DNA from 2 places in the Bradyrhizobium sp. P3_C3 genome. Region 1 is predicted to be linked to the other one. Evidence: predicted binding sites of a transcription regulator. Region 1 holds the regulator's gene; the other holds the start of a gene.
What was found. Region 1 encodes PhoB, which activates phosphate uptake and scavenging genes when phosphate is short. Its sites were predicted from a motif close to TGTCATNNANCTGTCAT; they were not measured.
Positions count from the first base shown of each region.

Region 2: AC1DW2_RS24735 (DUF2794 domain-containing protein) is a predicted target of PhoB. The motif match lies at 2,040-2,056, and genes of this name have one in related genera.

Region 1 is NZ_JBFUGY010000034.1:44,501-48,707, forward strand. It holds gene pstA (phosphate ABC transporter permease PstA) at 1-329, shown strand, start outside; gene pstB (phosphate ABC transporter ATP-binding protein PstB) at 326-1,147, shown strand; gene phoU (phosphate signaling complex protein PhoU) at 1,159-1,875, shown strand; gene phoB (phosphate regulon transcriptional regulator PhoB) at 1,891-2,598, shown strand; gene AC1DW2_RS31420 (GcrA family cell cycle regulator) at 2,835-3,347, opposite strand; gene AC1DW2_RS31425 (aspartate aminotransferase family protein) at 3,804-4,207, shown strand, end outside.
Region 2 is NZ_JBFUGY010000023.1:43,706-47,912, forward strand. It holds gene acnA (aconitate hydratase AcnA) at 1-513, shown strand, start outside; gene AC1DW2_RS24730 (DUF1223 domain-containing protein) at 731-1,507, shown strand; gene AC1DW2_RS24735 (DUF2794 domain-containing protein) at 2,121-2,492, shown strand; gene AC1DW2_RS24740 (N-acetyltransferase family protein) at 2,642-3,169, opposite strand; gene AC1DW2_RS24745 (Bax inhibitor-1/YccA family protein) at 3,472-4,207, opposite strand, start outside.

The DNA.
Region 1 (4,207 bases):
CGGCGCTCGGCCTGCCGCGCTCGCTGGTGATCAAGCGCATCGCCTATCGCGCGGCGCGCTCGGGCCTCATCACCGGCGTGATGCTGGCCACCGCCCGCGTCGCCGGCGAGACCGCGCCGCTGCTCTTCACCGCGCTGTCGAACCAGTTCTTCAGCCTGGGTCTGAACAAGACGATGGCGAACCTGCCGGTCACCATCAACAATTTCGTGCAGAGCCCCTACGCCTACTGGAAGCAGCTCGCCTGGAGCGGCGCGCTGCTCATCACCCTGACCGTTCTTGCCCTGAATATTGGCGCGCGCATTCTGAGCGCCGAGAGGACCGCAAAATGAGTGATCTTTCCGTATCGATGAGCGCGGCCGGTGGTTTGCCCCAGGCGCCGGTGCTGCCCGAAGCTCCGGCCAAGGTGACGGTGCGCAACCTCAATTTCTATTACGGCGAGCACCACGCGCTGAAGAACATCAATCTGGCGCTCGGCACCAACCGCGTCACGGCGTTCATCGGCCCGTCTGGCTGCGGCAAGTCCACCCTGCTGCGCATCTTCAATCGGATGTACGACCTCTATCCGGGCCAGCGCGTCACCGGTCAGCTCATGCTCGACCAGACCAACGTCCTCGACCCCAAGCTGGACCTCAATTTGTTGCGCGCCCGCGTCGGCATGGTGTTCCAGAAGCCGACGCCGTTCCCGATGACGATCTACGAGAACATCGCCTTCGGCATCCGCCTTTACGAGAAGATCTCGAAGTCCGAGATGGACGACCGCGTCGAGAAGGCGCTGCGCGGCGGCGCGCTGTGGAACGAGGTCAAGGACAAGCTCAACGCCTCCGGCCTGTCGCTCTCCGGCGGCCAGCAGCAGCGCCTCTGCATCGCCCGCACGGTCGCGGTGCGGCCCGAGGTGATCTTGTTCGACGAACCCTGTTCGGCGCTCGACCCGATCTCGACCGCCAAGGTCGAGGAGCTGATCCAGGAGCTATCCGAGAACTACACGATCGCGATCGTCACCCACAACATGCAGCAGGCGGCGCGCGTCTCCGACAAGACCGCCTTCATGTATCTCGGCGAGCTGATCGAGTTCGACGACACCAGCAAGATCTTCACGTCGCCGACCGACCGGCGCACGCAGGATTACATCACCGGCCGGTTCGGCTGAGGAGACGGAACATGGGTTCTGAACATACCGCAAAGGCCTTCGACACCGACCTCCAGGAGCTCACGCGCCTGGTCGCTGAGATGGGCGGCATCGCCGAGCGCATGATCGTCGATTCCGTCGACGCGCTGATCCGCCGCGACGTCGCGCTCGGCCAGCGCGTCGTCACCATCGACGCCGAGCTCGACGCGCTTCAGAAGAAGATCGAGGAGCGCGCCGTTCTCACCATCGCGCGCCGCCAGCCGATGGCGGTGGATCTGCGCGAGATCGTCGGCGCCATGCGCGTCGCGACCGATCTCGAGCGGATCGGCGACCTCGCCAAGAACATGGGCAAGCGCGTCGCGGCGCTGGAGACGGATTTCCATCCGCTCAAGCTGTTCCGCGGTCTGGAGCACATGACCGACCTCGTGCAGCAACAGGTCAAGTCGGTGCTGGATGCCTATGCCGCGCACGATCTGCCGGCGGCGATGGCGGTGTGGAAGGGCGACGAGGAAGTCGACGCCATCTGCACCTCGCTGTTCCGCGAGCTCCTCACCTACATGATGGAGGATCCGCGCAACATCTCGTTCTGCATCCATCTGATGTTCTGCGCCAAGAACATCGAGCGCATCGGTGACCACGCCACCAACATCGCCGAGACCGTGTTCTACATGATCGAGGGCCAGGCGATCACCGACAAGCGGCCGAAGGGCGACATGACGACCTTCGCCACGACGGTCCCGAACACTTAAGGAGCGACGAACACCATGGGCGCACGCATTATGGTGGTTGAGGACGAGGAAGCTCTCACCGAGCTTCTCCGCTACAACCTCGAAGGCGACGGCTATGACGTCGAGACGGTGATGCGCGGCGACGATGCCGACACCCGCCTCAAGGAGCACATCCCCGATTTGATCGTGCTCGACTGGATGCTGCCGGGCCTCTCCGGCATCGAGCTGTGCCGGCGGCTGCGCACCCGGCCCGAGACCAAGCAGCTCCCGATCATCATGCTCACCGCGCGCGGCGAGGAGAGCGAGCGGGTGCGGGGCCTTGCGACCGGCGCCGACGACTACATCGTCAAGCCGTTCTCGGTGCCGGAGCTGCTGGCACGCGTGAAGGGCCTGCTCAGGCGCGCCAGCCCCGAGCGGCTCGCCACCGTGCTCGCCTATGGCGACATCGAGCTCGACCGCGACAAGCGTCGCGTGGCGCGTTCGGGTCGGCCGATCGATCTCGGCCCGACCGAATATCGCCTGCTGGAGTTCTTCCTGGAGCATCCCGGCCGCGTGTTCTCGCGCGAGCAGCTGCTCGACAGCGTCTGGGGCCGTGACATCTACATCGACGAGCGCACCGTCGACGTCCATATCGGCCGCCTGCGCAAGCTGCTCAATCTCGGCCGCGAGCAGGACCCGATCCGCACCGTCCGCGGCGCGGGCTACGCACTGGATGATCGCTTTGCGAAGGCGGAGCAGGCGTAAGCTCGGTGAGCTGCGGCCACACTCTCGGTGTCGTCCCGGACAAGCGTAAGCGCGGGTCCGGGACACCCACCGCGAGTGATTATTGTGCCAAAAGGTAACTCCGAGTCCCCGTAGCCACATCTTGCGGTGGTTAAGGGTCCCGGATCTGCGCGCGCTTGAGGCGCGCTTGTCCGGAACGACATCGGATTTGTTGAGCCGCCATCGTGTGACGGCTCCTTTCTGAGCTCAGAACGACTTCAGCGCGGACCCGGCTTCGCCGGTGCGCGCCGGCGATCGGCCGCGGGCTGATACGCCACGCGCGAGTGCTGGGCGCAGTAGGGCAGGCCGGAGAGCGCCTTGCCGCCGCAGAAGAAGAAATCCGGGCTCGAGGGATCGCCGACCGGCCAGTGGCAGGTGGCCTCGTTCAGCTCCAGCAGCGACAGCCGCTGGCTCATCGGCACGACGTTGTCGTAGGTGACCGGTTCGGCCTCGACCTCGACTTCGAAGGCCTGCGCCAGCGCGGTGTTGCCGCGCGCGATCGGGCGTGTCACCCGCATCATGTGCTGGGCGGGGCGCGCCTTGCGCGGCCGCGGCGCTGCCGACGAAGGGCTCTTGGCGCGGCCCGACAGGCCGAGCCGGTGCACTTTGCCAATCACGGCATTGCGGGTCACATTGCCGAGTTCAGCGGCGATCTGGCTGGCCGAAAGTCCGGCCTCCCAGAGCTTTTTCAGCTGCTCGACGCGATCATCCGACCAGGTCAAAACGGTCATTGCACCCTTTCCTTCGTCGGCGCCTGCCATCCTGGCGGCCGCACGGCGAATGCCTAAGCTTCGAAAAACCCGTGCCGCCAGAATCCCTTAAGGCTCGCCGGGCGCACCAGATGCGCCCGAACGCTTACGCCGGTACATGAGGACTTAGAGGATCAGAACTGCTGCACGAGATGTCGTATCTGACAAGCCAAACGCTACAATATGGCGTGACTCACGCGCAAGAGTCCGCCGACTCGCTTCCACATGTTCCGTGGCGGAAATACGCAAAATCGCCACCGCAAGACTACGGATTCTGCGTTTCGCGAGGCTTTCCGGGCGGCATTGACACCGGTTTCACCAGGCATAAGATAGTCAGGCGTGCCGCCCTTAAAAGGCGGCACGTTTCGTTTTCCGGGCCGGTCAATGGTGCGTTGCGCAATGCACGCTCACACCGTCCGCAACATTCAAGTGATCGTCATGACTAACAGCGCAGCGCCGCATTTGCTCCCCGTTTTCGCCAGGTCCGACCTCGGTTTCGAGCGCGGTGAAGGCTGCTGGCTGATTGCGACCAATGGCGATCGCTATCTCGATTTCACCTCGGGTGTGGCGGTGAATGCGCTCGGCCATGCTCATCCTGCGTTGGTCAAGGCGTTGCAAGAGCAGGCCACCAAACTCTGGCACATGTCGAACCTGTTCCAGAGCCCGGACGGCGAGAAGCTCGCCGCGCGTCTGTGCAACGAAAGCTTCGCGGACTTCGTGTTCTTCTGCAATTCCGGCGCCGAAGCGCTGGAAGGTGTGATCAAGCTGGTCCGCCATCATCACTTCTCCAAGGGTCATCCGGAACGTTACCGCATCATCACCTTCGAAGGCGCCTTCCACGG
Region 2 (4,207 bases), on a different contig from region 1:
AACTTCATGCTGAAGGGCGCTGACGGAAATATCCCGGAAGGCGGTCTCACCAAGCACTGGCCCGACGGCGAGCAGATGTCGATCTACGACGCCGCGATGAAGTACCAGCAGGAGCAGGTGCCGCTGGTGGTGTTCGCCGGTGCCGAATACGGCAACGGTTCCTCGCGCGACTGGGCTGCGAAGGGCACGCGCCTGCTCGGCGTCCGCGCCGTGATCTGCCAGAGCTTCGAGCGTATCCACCGCTCCAACCTGGTCGGCATGGGCGTGCTGCCGCTGACCTTCGAGGAAGGCACCTCCTGGTCGTCGCTCGGCCTGAAGGGCGACGAGAAGGTCACGCTGCGCGGCCTGGTCGGCGACCTGAAGCCGCGTCAGAAGCTGACCGCGGAGATCGTCTCCGGCGACGGTTCGTTGCAGCGGGTTTCGCTGCTTTGCCGCATCGATACGCTGGACGAGCTCGATTACTACCGGAACGGCGGCATTCTGCACTACGTGTTGCGCAAGCTCGCGGCCTAAGCGCGAATTTGTGAACGGTGGCTCACCGCGACGTGAGTAGAAGGTTAAACGAGGGCGGCCTATCACAAGGCCGCCTTCGTGCGTTAGAACACGCGTCCGATGGTCCCGCCCGGCGGAAAACCTCGCCCCGGACGGGTGAGTGTACGATGCCCGTAAGACTACGGTGACCATCAGGCGATAGGATCTTCCCCCACGCGTGCGAGGTGTGACGTTCAAAATGACTGCAATGATGGCTTCTAATCTGGTTTCGCGCTGGTCCGGTGCACTCTGGTCGGGAGCACTTGGTATCTGCGCCATCGTCGCCGTCATCCGTCCCGCCGAGGCTGATCCTCGCGCCGTAGTCGAGCTCTTCACATCGCAAGGCTGCTCCTCCTGCCCGCCCGCCGACCAGGTCATCGGCGATCTCTCCAACGACCCGTCGATCATCGCGCTGAGCATGCCGATCGACTATTGGGATTATCTCGGCTGGAAGGACACGCTTGCGGATTCGCGCTTCTCGGCGCGGCAGCGCGCCTATTCGCGCATGCGCGGCGACCGCGAGGTCTATACGCCGCAAGTCGTGGTCAACGGTTCGACGCATGTCATCGGCAGCGATCGCGCCGGCATCGAGAGCGCGATCGGCAAGACCGACAACGGCACAGGCGTAATGAGCGTGCCGGTGACGATGTCGCTTGCAGGCAAGCAGATCAACGTCTCGGTGGCGGCGAGCAAGGAGTCGGCGGTCTCGCATGGTGAGGTCTGGATCTGCTCGATCACGAAATCGGTGCCGATCGCAATCAGCCGTGGCGAAAACCGCGGGCAGCAGATCACCTATCACAACGTCGTGCGCAACCTGCTCAAGGTCGGCGACTGGAACGGGCGTCCAGAAAGCTGGACGGTGCCGTTGGAAAATCTCACGCGCGATGGCGTCGACGGCGCTGTGGTCTATGTCCAGGACGGCAGCCGTGAGAAGCCGGGTGCGATGCTCGGCGCGGCGTACACGTCGCTGCACTAGATCCGATCTCTCTCGCCAACGTCGCACTCGCTCTCACGCCTCATGGTGAGGAGCGCGCCCTCGCGCGCGAGGCGGACGATGCTACGCATCGCCGCGAGAACCATGCAGGCGCGGCTGATGCAGCGCGGCCTTCCATCCTGCGAGACGCCGCTTCGCGGCTCCCCAGGATGAGGGGAGAGAGTTGTCGTCGCGTTAATCAGAGGGAAGTTGGTCGTGCCGGAAACATCTCGGCACAAACCAAAAAGGACCAACTTGCGTTGGCCCTCCTTGTCGCGCGTACAGACCCGATCCTGACGGCCCCGGGGGGCTGGGGGCTGAGGAATCCGGAACCGAAAGGACCGGGTCAACGCACACAGGTCTTTTCGCAATGCAGGGCGGCAGGCGCTTGGCGGAAAAGCGGCGATATCAAGATTCCTTCTAACGATCCCGTGACGGTTTGCCGCGACAGAATTCCACTCCTGCGTGTGCTCCGATTCGCACCCGATTCAATCAGTTGAGTGAAGAGCCCCTTGCGGCGGGGAACAGTTGGCGCGATCATGCAATTGTCATGATCCGCGGTTCCGGGGACGGTCCTTCGCGGATGCGATCATACCGCGAGATGAGGAGGCGCTCGATGAGTCTGACGCCGGAGGATGCCGATCCGAGCGAGCAGCGCGCAGTGGCGCGCCCCACCGCTGCGAATGCCCAACCCAACCGGGTGACATTCAACCGGCTGGAACTGAACCGCATCCTCAACCTGTACGGCCGCATGGTCGCCGACGGCGAGTGGCGCGACTATGCCATCGACTTCCTGAAGGACCGTGCGGTGTTCTCGGTCTTCCGCCGCGCCTCGGAGGTGCCGATCTATCGGATCGAGAAGGACCCGCGGCTGGCGCGCAAGCAGGGCATGTACAGCGTGATCTCGGCGACCGGCCTGATCCTGCGCCGCGGCCACGAGCTCGAGCGCGTGCTGCTGGTGATCGATCGCAAGCTGGCGGTGGTTTAGCCTTACGGACGGTGCCGTAGGGTGGGCAAAGGCGCACCGCGCCGTGACCCACCATCTTTCCTCAATCGCCGGGCATGGTGGGCACGCTTCCGCCTTCGCTCTCCGAGCTAGGGCGGACAAGTCGCTTTGCCCGCCCTACGAGACCGAGGCTATTTCGGCACCGTGCTCGCGCCCTCGCCCAGATCCCGCTGCATCATCACCGTGTCGAGCCAGCGGCCGAATTTCAGGCCAACATTGGGATGCGTGCCGATCATCTTGAAACCGCCGCGCGTGTGCACGCCGATCGAACCGGCATTGGCGGAATCGCCGATCACCGCGATCATCTGGCGGAAGCCGCGCGCCTCGCATTCGACGATCAGCCGGTCCAGCAGCAACGAGCCGATGCCGCGGCGGTGGAACGTGGGATCGAGATAGATCGAGTTCTCGACCGTGAAGCGGTAGGCCGGCCGCGGCCGGTAGGCGCCGGCATAGGCATAGCCGGCGACGCTACGATCGAGGATGGCGACGAAATAGGGATAGCCGCCGTCGATCAGCGCGCGGTAGCGGCGCGTCATCTCGGCCAGATCCGGCGGCGCCAGCTCGAATGTCGCGGTGCCCTCGCGGACGGCCTGCTTGTAGATGGCGGTGATGGCGGGAAGGTCGGCCTCAATGGCGGGCCTGATCTCAGGTGCGGACATGGCGGCGAGATTAGAGCCTTCCCGCGGTCACTGGAAGGGGCAACGGCGCTTCCCCATGCTCCGTCATTGCCAGCGCAGCAGCCCTCCAACCTTCTCCGCTGTCATACCCCGCGCAGGCGGGGCATCCAGTACTCCGAGACAGCGCGGCTAGAACCGAGCCGCCGCGGCGTACCGGATCGCTCGCCCCAGTGCGCAATTGCGCACAAGGCGGGCGATGACGGCGGGGGGCGTCGCGCATCCCGGCCCAAACAAAAACCCCGGCCTCTCGGCCGGGGTTCGTATCCGTTCCCTCGTCGAAGCGCTTAGTCGCGCTGGCCGAGGAGCTGCAGGAGCAGCGTGAACAGGTTGATGAAGTTCAGGTACAGCGACAGCGCGCCGGTGATGGCCGCACGCTCTGCGATGTCACCGCCGGCCGAGGCGTAGCCGTAGATGTAGTCGTTCTTCAGCCGCTGGGTGTCCCAGGCGGTGAGGCCGGCGAACACCAGCACGCCGACCACGGACACGATGAACTGCAGCATCGTGCTCGCCAGGAACAGGTTGACCAGGCTCGCGATGATGATGCCGATCAGGCCCATGAACAGGAACGAGCCCATCCCGGTCAGATCACGCTTGGTGGTGTAGCCGTAGAGGCTCAGTGCGCCAAACGTGGCCGCGGTGATAAAGAACACCCGCACGATCGAGGTGTGCGTGAACACCAGGAAGATCGAGGACAGCGAGATGCCCATCAGCGCCGCGAACACCCAGAACAGGATCTGCGCGGTCGAGGGGGCGAGACGGTTGATGCCCGCCGAGATTACGAACACCATCGCGAGCGGCGCGAGCATGAACAGCCACTTCAGGGGGCTGACGAACATCGCGTAGCCGAACGGCGTCAGGAACAGCTTGCCGACGCGGACGGCTTCTGGGGTCGGAACGTCGGTCACGGCGGCCATATAGACGCCGAGCGCGGCCAGGCCGGTGATGGCGAGGCCGATGCTCATGTAATTGTAGATGCGCAGCATATAGGCGCGCAGGCCGGCATCGACCGTCGCGGCGTCA